2 regions of the Oceanobacter sp. 4_MG-2023 genome follow, and region 2 is predicted to be linked to the other one. Evidence: riboswitches for the same ligand, from Rfam matches in the RefSeq annotation. Region 2 holds a riboswitch; the other holds the start of a gene.
The links. A riboswitch is a leader RNA that binds a small molecule or an ion and turns the genes downstream of it on or off. The one in region 2 is predicted to bind cobalamin.
Positions count from the first base shown of each region.

Region 1: another riboswitch for cobalamin. It lies ahead of Q8W24_RS11970 (TonB-dependent receptor); the one in region 2 lies ahead of Q8W24_RS10830 (ABC transporter ATP-binding protein).

Region 1 is NZ_JAUYVV010000016.1:34,179-41,206, forward strand. It holds gene Q8W24_RS11950 (metallophosphoesterase) at 1-207, shown strand, start outside; gene Q8W24_RS11955 (AmpG family muropeptide MFS transporter) at 311-1,744, opposite strand; gene Q8W24_RS11960 (YajQ family cyclic di-GMP-binding protein) at 1,744-2,229, opposite strand; gene Q8W24_RS11965 (ketopantoate reductase family protein) at 2,377-3,312, shown strand; cobalamin riboswitch at 3,411-3,665, shown strand; gene Q8W24_RS11970 (TonB-dependent receptor) at 3,812-5,998, shown strand; gene Q8W24_RS11975 (hypothetical protein) at 6,056-7,028, shown strand, end outside.
Region 2 is NZ_JAUYVV010000013.1:72,806-79,833, reverse strand. It holds gene Q8W24_RS10845 (alpha/beta fold hydrolase) at 127-1,071, opposite strand; gene Q8W24_RS10840 (AMP-binding protein) at 1,383-3,080, shown strand; gene Q8W24_RS10835 (type IV pili methyl-accepting chemotaxis transducer N-terminal domain-containing protein) at 3,192-4,004, opposite strand; cobalamin riboswitch at 5,021-5,171, shown strand; gene Q8W24_RS10830 (ABC transporter ATP-binding protein) at 5,330-6,157, shown strand; gene Q8W24_RS10825 (iron ABC transporter permease) at 6,154-7,028, shown strand, end outside.

The sequences.
Region 1 (7,028 bases), on a different contig from region 2:
GATCTGGAACAGCTGGATGCCGATGAAGCACTACGGACTATCTGGTCACGCACACAATTCCAGCAGCGTTCTGAGCACGTCATTGACGGCATTGATGTGGTTATTCATGGCCATAACATCAGTGATGGCGAGCTGCACCTGGGCAACCGGATATACATTGAACCAGGGGTTTATCAAGGTAAGGATTTTATTATCAAGGAGCTGTAAGTCCGAAGCGCTCGAAGCCACAGACTCACAGACTCACAGACCCACAGACCCACAGACCCACAGACCCACAGACCCACAGACCCACAGACACCGTACCCAGCACTCAGCCTGGAAGTGATTTGTTACGCGCTTCCGGCTGCTGTTTCATCAATACCAGCACCAGCAAAACCGCAGGAATCCCCAATGCAGCGGCGATAATAAAAAAGTCACTGTAACCCCAGCCATCAACAACCCAGCCCGAAAAGCCACTGATAAACTTGCCCGGCAAGGTCATCAGCGAACTGAACAAGGCATATTGCGTTGCGGTATAACTCTTGTTTGCCAGGCTGGAGAGGTAAGCCACGAAGGCGGTGCTGGCAATCCCTCCGCTGAGATTATCAGCACTGATGACTACTGCCAGCCAACTGAGTGGCGGGCGACTGCCATCCCAGGTCATGGCCATCACAGCAAACAACAGGTTAGTACTCGCTACCAGGATTGCACCTAGCAGCAAGGGCCGGTACATGCCCCATTTGACAACCATAACACCACAGACACCCGACCCGACCACCGTCATCACAAAACCAAAAATTTTGGCGATGCGGGCAATGTCTGATTTGCTGTACCCCATATCCAGATAAAACGGATTGGCCATCACCCCCATGGTGATATCACTCAAACGAAAAACGGCGATAAACGACAGAATCAGCAACGCAAACCAGCCATTACGCTGGAAGAACTCCAGCAACGGGCAAATCACCGCCCCCAGCAGCCAGCGCTGCCAGGCTGGACGTTGCATCAGATGCATAGGACGCCCGATCAAACGATCGATCAACTCAGCGTCCATGCGGCCACGTTGCTCTGCATCCAGGTGGTTGGGTTCGTCGCACCAAAACGTGGCGGCAATCCCCACCAGCATCAACGCTGCCATACCGATATAAGACCAGCTCCAGCTGTACCAGTCCGCCAAATACAAGGCTCCGGCTCCGGAAAACAGCAAGGCCACCCGATAGCCAAAAATATAACTGGCCGACATGGCACCCTGATACTCATCGTCAACCGCTTCAATCCGGTACGCATCCAGCGCCACATCCTGGGTCGAAGAGGCAAACGCCACCAGGAGAGCAGAGGCCGCAATCCACCATAAATCCGTATGCGGGTCGAGCAGGCTCATCCACAACAAACCGCTGGCAATCCCTGCCTGCCCAACCAGAATCCAGCTGCGTCGCTGCCCAAGCCAACGGCTCAGCAAGGGGATACTGACGCGATCCACGACCGGTGCCCAGAATACCTTGATCGAGTAGGTCATACCGATCCAGGCAAAAAAGCCGATGGTCGTGCGCTCCACTTCCGCATCCCGCAACCAGGCTGTCAGGGTCGAAAACACCAACAAAAATGGCAGCCCGGCACCAAAACCCAACAAGGCAATCGCCAGTACCGGCTTACGGGTGTAAATTTTCCGGGCATCACGCCACCAGCCGAAAAAAGACGTCGAAGTCGTGGCAGAATCCAGGCTGGATTGAACAGAAGAGTGATCCGTTACCTTACGGTCAGACATCAGTCTTTGAAATTCTTGAACGCCAGCGGCATCTCGATGGAATCGTCATTACGAAACAGCGCCATCACCGCTTGCAAATCATCTCGCGCCTTACCTTGTACCCGCACCATCTCTCCCTGAATCGATGCCTGCACTTTTAATTTGCTGTCTTTGACAATCTTGACCATTTTACGAGCCAGGTCCTTGTCGATACCCTGACGCAAGGTTGCGATCATTTTGACCTGCTTGCCTGCACCGGCCAGATCGCCATATTCCAGACAACTGACCTTGATCTTGCGCTTGATCAAAGAGCTTTCCAGCATGGGTTTCATCTGCTCGATCTGGAATTCCTCATTAGCCGTCAAGGTGACAGCAAAATCTTTTAACTCAAAGCTGGCATTAACCCCTTTAAAATCAAACCGAGTGGACAATTCCCGATTGGCCTGATCAACGGCATTCTGGGCTTCGTGTTTATCCACTTCGGAAACGACATCAAACGATGGCATTGGGCTTCTCCTGTCAATAACCTGTCAATAAATATATACAGTCATAAGCATGGCAATAAGCCGGACTGTATACCTCTGTCAGCACTGAAAAGCAAAAGTCATCCGCCCGCTCTGGCTCCAGCTCATCAAGCGACTTATAATCCTGCCATGACATTATCCATCGGCCTGCTTGGCCTGGGTGCCATTGGCACCGTCATGGCCAGCTACTGGCGTCAGCACCGTCTTTATGTGCTTGGCCGCTCACCACAATCCCCGACAATGGCCACCCCGCCGTTGGAACGTACCCTGCAATACGGGCCAGATATTCGTGCGAGTCATCCTGAATGGCCAGAGACCCTGACCCTGTCACTGCCACCATGGAACCATCAGCGGCTGGACTGGCTGATGATCACCACCAAAGCCGGTGACACCCTGGATGCCCTGTTACCTTATGCCAGCAAACTGCATCAGGTTGACCGCATTTTGCTGCTACAAAACGGTATGGGCCAGCATGAACAAGTCGCTCACTGGCTCAAAGAACAAGGGCAGAGCTGCGAGCTCTGGCACGGCATCTCCACCGACGGCGCTTACCGCCTGGAAAACAACAGCGTCATATATGCCGGACTGGGTGATGTCTGGATTGGTCTGCCTTCGGCACAGGCAAATGGATTACCGCGACAGATCACCAGCCACTTGCCTCATACCCAGGTTGTCTCGGATATTCTTACACGGCAACGACAAAAGCTGGCAATTAACGCAGTGATCAATCCCCTGACCGCCTGCTACCGCTGCCTCAATGGCGCATTAATCAGCAACCCTGAATACCGTGCGCCGTTACACTCGTTGGCCATCGAAATAGAACAGCTGTATCAACATCAAGGCTGGCCATTACCAGATCAACTGCCAGAGCGGGTAACACAGATTGCCCTATCGACGGCGGATAACCGCTCATCCAGCCTGCAAGACGTACTGGCCAACCGCCCAACCGAGCTGGATCATATTTGTGGCTATCTCTTGGCCCAGGCCAGCGCGGCAAAAATCGATTTGCCCTTAACCCGGGCATTAATGGATCAGCTTAATATCCGCAGCGGCCTCCCCACCTAGGGACGCCCTTCCCTGCTTACAGGCAAACCACAGCCACAGACGGCGCCGGACTCGACGATTTTACTTTGCAATTCTTGACGCCTGCTATTACCACCGCTACTCTGCGCCCAGAATCAGGTGCCCATGGGCTGAATCATTCAGCCTCGGGTTAAACGGGAAGACCGGTGATGTAAAAACATAAACCGGCGCTGCCCCCGCAACGGTGATCGACCCATTCAATAACAGGTTCCTGCCCATACAGGACACCAGCCACTGCCGAGCCAGCCAGCAGGCACCGGTGGGAAGGCGTTATGAACGAGCAGCATCTGCTCAGGTCGTCAGCCCGGATACCGGCCTGTTTTTATCAACCGACGTTGCGGAGGGCAGCGGGAGGGATTTGTGCCAATCGCCAATCGCCGCCCCGGCGATGTCTTCCGCCATCTTCGGAAGCAATGATTGCTTGCCTGGTCTGCTCCCCCTGCTCTTGCCGTTATATTCTGACCCGGTACTCAGGACTTCCATGACATTACGTTTGCCCTTCTGGTGTTATGCCTTTCGCAAGCCGTTGTCTTGCCACCTCCAACAGGCAAGGACACCATCATTGCTGTCGAGCCTGATGTTGAGCCTGTTATTGTCCGCGCCTGCCAGTTTTGCCGATTCGGTAACCCCGGCACACAACGATGATACAGACGATACGCCGGTCGCCGATGATGAGCTGGTTGTCTATGGCCATCAAGAACCCGCCGCAGACACCAGCTACCGACTCTACGATCAGCAAGCCCTGGCGGCTGGTTATCAGAACCTGGGGGAATTTCTAAGCCGTATCAACGGCCTGCAGGTGCAATCCCTGGGGGGGCTGGGCGACCCGGTACTGATTTCCATGCAAGGAGCTGATGCCAAACAAACCCGCTTACTGATCGATGGCGTTGACGTAACCACAGGTCAATACGGCCAGTACGATCTTAATGCCATCCCGCTGGCTTCCATTGAGCGAGTCGATGTCCTGACCAGCGGCAGCGATGCCGACGACAATGGCCTGATCAGTGATGAAGCGATCGGCGGTACCATCAACATCGTGACCCGTCGCAGCCCATCCAATACCAGCAGCAGGCCCACCCAACTATCCGCCGCGGCTGGCAGCTACGGTACGGCGACCCTGAATCTGCAACAACCGTTACGGACTCAGCCTCACAGCACTACAGATTTATTGATCGACCACCAACAAAGCGACAACAATTACCGCTACCCGGTGAGCAGCCCGGAAGACACCAGCCAACCAGCCGGACAACAACAAGCACTCAACAATGCCGCCTATCGTCGCGACCGCCTGACACTGAAACATCAGCAACCCGGCCTGTTTGCCAGCCTGTACTGGCAAGATGAATCCAAACAACTGCCACAGTATTATCGCAACTCCTCGAGTAACCGCTCCCGACTGGACAGCAAGCAACTGGGCGTACAACTGTCGGGCAACTGGGGACAAGATTTTCGTCAGCACTGGCAACTCTGGCACTCGCTGAACCGTCAGGCATTTTACGATCCAACCGCAGTATTCGGTTATGTCGACAGCAACAACCGTTATCGCTACCAACACAGCGAGGCCAAACTTGGCAGCCAGGTACAATGGCACGCCTGGGATTTGGGCAGCAGTATCAAGATAAGCCAGCAGAGCTATCGCAGCCGCTACCTGATTGACAGCGACAGCGGTGATTGTGACTCCCTCAGCAGCCGCTGCGACCAATATTCCTGGCTGCGGCAAGTACAACTGAGTGGTCGGGCACAATGGCAAAACAGCGACAGTACACGCCAGTTCAGTCTCAGTAGCAGCCACCACCAGCAAAACAGCCTGTTGCAAACCAGCGCTACCGATAGCAGCGACAGCGACAACACCCATCAGCAGCAGTCCTGGACCTCCGGGTTGGTCAGCCTGAAACAATACTGGCTCAGCGATACCGGCAACGGCCAGCTGCAACTAAGCTGGAAACAGGCACTCAGAATACCCAGTTTGTATGAACGCTTCGGCAACCGCGGCCTGACCCGGGGCAACGACGACCTTCAACCAGAGCAAAGCCAAACACTGTCGTTAAACATCAGCTGGAGCGGAGACTGGCAACAACGCCCCCAGCAGCTCAGCCTCAACCTGTTCCACCGCCAACTGGAAAACGCCATCGTCGCCGTGTATGACCCCTCAACCGGGGCTGGTCGCTATGAAAATACCAGTGATGCCACCATGGCCGGGCTGGAATGGCAGCTGCACAGTCAGCTCAACCGCCCTGTGACCGCAGCACCCGCAACAGAGAGCCTGGGGATGTGGCAATTGCAGCTGGCAGGCAGCCATTACCAAAGCCAGAGCAGCAGCGATATCGTTGGCTTTGATAACAAATACTTGCCCGGCATCTATCACCTGCGGCTGATTGCCGGATTACTCTGGCAATCCTCCATGACCACCCGGCACCACAGTATCGATCTCCATGCCGAGCTGGCTGACGACCTCTACCTCGACCGCTACAACAGCGTACCCGGGGATCAACGTCGCCTCTGGAACATCCATTACGGCTACCAATGGCCAGTGCCATCCAGACCGTCACTACTGCCGACCCACGCTGGCCTGCGGATTAACAACCTGTTTAATCACAGTTTTAACGACTTCAGTGGGCGCCCGGCTCGTGGCCGGGAATGGACACTGTACCTGAGCTACTCGCTTTGAATATTCATATCACCAGCAACCAACAAGTTTGCCAAACGACACCCAAGGAATTTTGTTATGCCTAACCGTCTGCCTGATCACCCAACAACATTATCCCGCACCTGTTTGTCCCCGTTCAGCACCGCCGGACTGCTTCTCTCTGCGACCCTGATACTGAGTGGCTGCGCCGGTGACGACGACGACGCCCAACCCATTGCAGAAGGAGCCTATGCGGTACAAACCACCGCTGCCGACTACAGCAGTGGCCATGTTGCCATCGGCAATATCACCGGCGACCGCAGCGTCCAGCAACAATTATTCAGCGACACCAACACCAACTACACCATCACCAGCGAAGCCAACTGGCTATACCGGATTGGCCAATATTACGTCGATACCATCAGCCGCTACGACGCCACCGCCAGCCTCAGCAGCCCGGAATGGACCTACACCACCAATGATGATGGCGACAGCAGCGCCAACGTCTATACCCTGGTACATCAGGACGACCAATACGGCTGGCTGATGCGCTACGGCGCGGAAACAGCCTGGAAAGTCGACACCACCGCCAGCAGCGAAGACGACTTCAAGGTCGATACCATCGACTTGTCCGATTACAGCGTCAGCGGTTACAGCACCACACCGGGGATGGTCGATGCCGCCATCGACAACAACCAACTGTTTGTTCTGACCCAGCGTTATGGCTATGACGGCAACAACACCGCCTACGTCGTGGTGTACGACCTCGACACCCTTATTGAAATTGATACCGACACCAGCACCGATGGCCTGAAAGGCATTCCTCTGACCGTGACCAACCCCACCAGCATGGAACTGCTTAATGGCCAGCTGTATATCGCTGCCCGTGGTGACTACGACGACAATAGCGGCGGCGTCGATGTCATCGATACCACCACCTATGCGATCAGCAATATCATCGATGGCACCACCTTCGCCGATTTGAACGACACCAGCGCCTCACCGGCACAGTACTACCATGTCAAAGACATCACCGTTGTCAGCGAAGACAAGGCCTACGTCAATATCAATG
Region 2 (7,028 bases):
GGTCGTTGGAATATAAGTGGACGGCAAGAGTGTAACGTGAAATCCAGCGCTCAATGCACCATTCACAGGTCATTTGCCATGCTATTGATCAGGATCACTTACTGCTGTTGATCCCGGTAGAATGGATCAACCCAAGTGGTTTTGTAGCCATGCCAGCAGGTCAGACTGCACTTGCCCGGCATTGGTTTCATTCAGCATTTCATGGCGTCCGCCAGGGTATAACAGCGTGCTGATCTGATCATGGCCGCTGCGATGTAAGGCATGGTCGAGCGCTCGGATACCTCGGCCATATTGACCGACCGGGTCCTGATCGCCAGATAACAATAAGACAGGCAGCTGCGGTGGGATCGATGCCAGTGCGTTCTCCCGGGTGATGTTTGTCAGAGCGGTGAACAGGTTTTGCCAGAAGCCGGCGCTGCAATCAAAGCCGCACAAGGGATCGGTACGGTATTGCTGGCGCTGGTTGGCGTCGCGTGTCAGCCAGTCCCAGCGGCCAGAAGCCTGTTTTATCTGCTGGTTGTATCCGGCAAATGCCAGTGCCCCGAGTAACGCTGAGGGTTTTTCCGCGGTATGCCAGTGTGCAATGACAGAGGCAACGATGTAACCCAGTTGGCAGCGCCAGCGTGCAGGGTAACCACTGCCCGATAATACCAAGCCTGCCAGACCTTCCACAGGGTGCATCGCTGTTGTTAATACCACAAACGATCCCATGGAGTGACCCAGCAAAATAACCGGGGTCGATTCCGGCAGTGTGGCCAAAGCTATCTGGCGAGCCTGGTTGGCATCGTTGATCAGTTGTTGCCAGCCGGTGCTGGTGTGGTGATGGCCGACGGGCAGGTGGCCGAGCGGCTGACGTTCTCCATGACCTTGATGATTATGTGCCAGCACAGCGTAACCGGATGCAGCCAGTTTGCGGATCAAGGGTTGATAACGACGCCAGTGTTCTGCCATGCCGTGATATATCTGGATCAGGGCCGTTGGCTCAGTGCCCGGCATAAACAGCTGGGCAGCAAATGTCTGACCGCTATCACTGGCTATACTGAAAGTATGCGCGGGGCTGACATCGTTCATGAAATATTCCTTTCCGTCGATAGTTGTCCCGGTTCGTGATTGTGTGGCAATCAAAAGCGGGGCGAAATGGTCGTGCAGGCGGCTGCAGGTTGTCTATATTGTACTATCCACGGGCCAGAACGGTATCGAATCGGTAATTTGGCATTGATTTGGGAAACAGTTTTTTGCCTGAAATTCAAAAGATGGTTACAATTCCAGATTCTGACTCACTAATTGTTTATGACGCGCTCCGCATTCTGAGCGTTATCGCGAAATAAACGAGCAGACAACGACGTATAAGAATAACCAATGTTGGGGTGTAAGGGGGCGGTATGAACGAGCAGTTCTTCCAGGAACGCTATCCGGAAAATTATCCAGGCACGATTGATGCCGATAAATACAATTCAGTCATCGAGCTGTTTGATCGCTTTGTGAAAAAATTTGCTGATCGTCCTGCTTTTATGTGCCTGGGACATACGCTGAGCTACCAGGACTTGGATGTATTGAGTGCACAATTTGCCAGCTATCTGCAGCATGAGCTGGGTTTGCAGCCTGGTGAACGTATTGCCATTCAATTGCCAAATATTTTGCAGTACCCCATTGTGGTTTTTGGTGCCATGCGGGCAGGGCTGGTGGTTGTGAACACCAATCCACTCTACACCGAGCGGGAAATGGAGCACCAGTTCAACGACTCTGGAGCCAAGGCGCTGGTGGTGCTGGCTAATATGGCCGACAAGGCCGAAAAGATACTCAGTGATACGGGGATCCAGCACGTTATTGTCACGGAGGTGGCCGATTTGCATCCAGGGTTAAAACGGATGCTGATCAATGGCATGGTGAAGTACGTCAAGAAACAGGTGCCGGACTATCATTTGCCCGGTGCGGTGACATTGCGGGCGGCCCTGGCGAAAGGTGCAAAGCGCCCTTGTCAGCCGTATCCGTCTGCCGGCAATGATGTGGCGGTGCTGCAATACACCGGCGGTACCACCGGGGTGGCCAAAGGTGCGATGCTGACGCACCGAAACCTGATCGCCAATATGTTGCAGTGTCATGGCTTGTTTGTGATGGCATTGGATGAAGGGGTGGAGAGGGTGGTAGCACCGCTACCGCTGTACCATATTTACGCCTTTACGGTGCATTGTATGGTGCTGCTTGAAACCGGGAACTGTTCTTTGCTGATTCCTAACCCCAGAGATATTCCAGGGTTTGTCAAAACCCTGCAGCAGCACCGGTTTTCAGCGTTTGTGGGCTTGAATACCCTGTTTGTGGCCATGTGTAATCAGGAAAAATTCCGGCAACTGGATTTTTCTGGCCTTAAATTGACGATCTCCGGTGGCATGGCGTTGACCACAACCGCTGCCGAACAATGGAAAAAAGTCACCGGTAATGATATTGCCGAGGGTTACGGCATGACAGAAACGTCACCGGTAGTGTCGTTTAATCCGCCAGGACATATCCAGCTGGGCAGTATTGGTATGCCGGTGTCGAGTACCCTCTGCATCACCGTGGATGATGATGGCCATGAGTTGCCGTTGGGAGAACGGGGCGAGTTGTGCGTTAAAGGGCCACAGGTCATGAAAGGCTACTGGAAACGGGAAGTGGCGACCGATGAGGCATTTTTGCCAGGGACTGATGGTTTGCCTGCCCGCGAATGGCTGCGCACTGGGGATATTGCCGTGATCCAGGATGATGGCTATATGCGTATTGTGGATCGCAAGAAAGACATGATTATTGTCTCCGGCTTTAATGTGTATCCGAACGAGGTTGAAGATGTTATTGCCGATCACCCCGAGGTGATGGAAGTGGCTGCTATTGGTGTGCCGGATCTGAAAAGCTCAGAAGCCGTCAAGGTCTTTGTTGTGGTGAAGTCTGAACTCAGTGAGGCGGATTTGCGCCACTGGTGCAAAGAGCGTCTGACCAATTACAAGGTACCTAAATATGTGGAATTCCGTACTGAATTACCAAAAACCAATGTTGGTAAAATACTCCGGCGTGAGCTGAGAGCAGAAGAGCTTGCCCAGTCCCGCTGAATAAGGTACTCGGCTGGTATGATGGCTAACTAAAAAAGCGGATAAGGGAGAAACCCTTATCCGCTTTTTTATGCGGGTCTGAGCCGCGATGGAGGCTTCAGAACGGCTGGCTCAGGACTGGTCCGGGCGTTCTTCCCCAACAATAATCGCTTCATACTGGCTGGTGATCTTATCCAGCTTTACCAGTAATGTTTCAGTCACTTCCTGAATATGTGGCACATCCTTACGCTTGTCGGCACTGTCCTGAAACAGTTTGAACGTCGCTTTGGATGCCATCCAGAAGGATGCAGCGGCTTCCAGCGATGCCGCCAGTTGTGGCGTGGTCAGACGGGAATGCATCAACTCACGCAGGGTGTGATCAAACAGCGCAATGGTGGCGTCGAGATCGTAATGGATCCAGTCGTTGTCATAGCCCCAGTAAATAGCCACACAGTTTCTGGCAATTCGCTGGGATAGCATACGCTGTCTGCCTGCGAGGTAGGCCATTTTGGCGATGTTATCGCCTTCATGTTCTGCCTTGCTGCGGGCAATATCATCACAGAGGGCGAGCAAGCGGTCATTATCTTGCATCAGGTTGCCAACCAGATTGAGGTCTGGCTGTGCCAGAATCTGGGGTTGGTGGATATCCCAAATGGCCTGCGTGTTGGCCAACAGCTTCTGCATCGCTTCGTCGTGATCTTCTTTTTTCAGTTGTTCCAGGCGCTGGTTAAACAGCATGACGCTCACATCGCGCTGGCTGTGGGCCGAACGAGTACTCACCCCTGCGCCAAGCATCAGATGATCTTTCATCATCCTCTGGCTAAGCATGATCAGACTGCCTGTTATAGCCACAACACTATTGGCTCTGTTAGCGGTGTAGTTGTTCTTTTTAGGTCGTTTGATCCAGAAAAACCAGATCAACACAACAATGAAGATCAGAAGCATTTGAATTCCTCCGCGAATTCTCTTCATGTGCCGTTTGGTCTTGACTACCAGGAGGGCTGGCGTTTGCCAACCTGGAGAAATAACAGTCAGGTGGTTTGATTGCTCTACAATGCAGCAAAAAATGATCTTATCGAAGGCCTGAGTCAATGAATGATTTCATCTGAGGTCATTTCGAACGTTAACTTTTTTTGTGGCCTGCCTTCTATCGCAACATGGCGGTATAGGTCTGATTTTTTGTCTATTACATGACCGACCCTGGTGCAAAATATCACTTTACATCAGGATGAGTAGGCCTGGATTGTTACATGCACCTGAGACGCTGGAATATCCCTGTTGTTTCTCAGGATGGATGTAATGCCTTGTTTTACATATCTTTACTGTATTTTGATACTTGTTGTGTCTCTTGTTGGGCAATGGATTTCTTGTCAGAAACCACCTTGCCAGCGGCGATGTATCGATGCCCAAAAGAACCTTTGCTGCTTACAAGGATAGTGGAATTATTCACCAGTCGGCTTAATTTTGCACGAAATGAGTGCTGGGTCTGATTTTGTAATTATCTTTGGGTGATGTGGTATTTTTCTGCTACCAGTAGCTGTAAAGAAGCTTCAACTGTTTGTTTTTTAATTAAAACTTAATAATTTTTATATGTTTTTGTCATATTTTCAGGTTTTTCCGGCTGTTTTATACAGCATCGAAATTAACAGAGTAAGAATTATAATAAGAATAAGACGCCTTTTTGGTTGGTGTTGTCTCGATGTGGGTGTTTTCTGTTGCTGTACTGAGAAGGCAGGGAAATCCTGCCGTGATTGGCGCGGACTGTTTGTGGCGAAGCAAGGCGGGATGACCGGTTGCGTCATGAAATGTCAGTGTTGACTGCTGTGAGGCGATGTGACGCGCATCGCCATAATGAGCGGTAACGCTGTGGCAGGTGATGACAGGTGATGCTGCAAGTGGATGGTAACTGGCTGAACCCCTGAATCGATTCGCTATCGTATGGTTTTTGCTTTGCTGATATAGTCCGGCGCTATCAAACAGGTGTTGGGCTGCTCTGGCGGCTTAACGTAATTGGGAATCCGGTGTGAGTCCGGAACTGTACCCGCAACTGTAATTCTGTGGCCGTGATGGGCCAGGAAAAGTCAGATACCTCCCTGGAATGGTTCTCTGCCCTGTCTCGACTAACGTCGTGCACGGGTGAATGAATGATTCAGTCTCTTGAATTTTGTTCGTGCGGGAAGACACGAACCATCTCCTTTCCCTGTGGATGCACATGTCGGCACGGTGTTGATGGTCTTGCTTCGTACGGCTTACTTTTGTCGGATATCTCCATGGTTGGTTGTTCCGGTCTGGCGGTCAATAAGCTGGTGCTCACGATTGATCAACAGCCGATTCTGAAACAGATCTCTTTTGCGTTAAAGCGTGGCTCGGTACTGGGCGTGCTGGGCCCTAACGGGGCGGGCAAAACCAGTTTGCTGCTGGCGTTGTCCGGTCAGTTGTCTGGCGCCGGTACTGTGTGCTGGCGTGACCAATTGGTCGCGGATTACCGCTTGAGTCAACGGGCGCGGCGGATTGCTGTTGTGCATCAGCTTAATGATACGGTGTTTGCGCTCAGCCTGCGGCAAATGGTACGCATGGGATTATTGCCGCATCAGTCCTGGTTGGGGCGACAGACCCAGGAGGACGACCAATGTATCGAACAAGCGTTAGATCGTGTTGGTCTGGCGACAAAAGCCGATCAGGTGTTTGCCTCTTTGTCTGGTGGTGAACAGCAGCGCGGCTTGATTGCCCGGGCACTGGTGCAACGGGCAGAACTGATTGTGCTCGATGAACCGGTCAATCATCTGGATGTGTATTACCAGCACGATGTGCTGGCTTTGCTGGGGCAATTGGCTCGGGATAACGGCCTGACCGTGGTGATGAGTTTGCACGATCTTAATCTGTCGGCACATTACTGCGACCAGTTGTTGTTATTGGATCATGGCGAACAAGTGGCTTATGGCACACCGTCGCAGGTATTGGAGCCTGAGCGTTTGCAGCAGGTATTTCGTTTGCCTTGTGCGGTACGTCACGATGCCGGAGCGTTGCGGGTCGATTTTTCACCACCAGCACCGATGGCTCAGACCGTCGCACCGACGGAGCAGGATCAAGCCATATGAGATATCGCTGGATAATCCTGATCGCGGTGGCGTTGTTGTCGCCGTTGGCGGCGTTGTTTTTTGGGTCTGCCGACCTGCCTTTTAATACCGTTTGGCGTTGTCTCGCCGGTTTGCCGGTCGATCCTCTGGACCAATTGATCTTTACTGACCTGCGGTTGCCGCGGGTTGCTGCAGGCATATTGGTTGGTGCTGGATTGGCCATTGCCGGTGCCTCATTACAGAACGTAACCCGTAACGGCCTTGCCGATCCTTATCTGTTTGGTGTAGTCGCCGGTGCCGGCTTGGGGGCCAGTGTGGTCACCGTGTTGATGGGTACGATGCTGTCACAGCAGCCGTTGCTGGCCTGGCTGCTGGGTTGGTTGCCGGTCGGCACGGCCTTGCCGTTGGCCGCGTTTGGTGGTGCCTTGTTTGCGGTGATGCTGGTTCAGGTTCTGGCTATTACTTCGTTCGCCCGCAGTTCCGAGCAGTTGTTGTTGGGCGGGGTGGCGATTTCGTTGATGCTGGGTTCACTCACCCATTTTATTCTGTTTATCGGTGAGCCTTTTGCTGCCAACAAGGTGCTGTTCTGGCTGATGGGCAGCCTGGGGCGGGTTGAAAGCAGTCAATTATGGCTGTTGTTCCCTGTGGTGTTGGTCAGCAGTGGTGTACTGCTGCTGCTTGGGCGTCATTTTGATGCCATGTTGCTGGGGGATGACAACGCTCGCACGCTGGGAGTGGATGCCGTACGCCTACGGGCGCTGGCACTGGTGATCTGTGCTGCCTTGACCGCTGCAGTCGTGGCGTATTGTGGTGGTATCGGTTTTGTTGGCCTGATGATTCCCCATATTGTGCGACGCTGGCTGGGCGTTACGACCCGAACGCTGATCGCAGG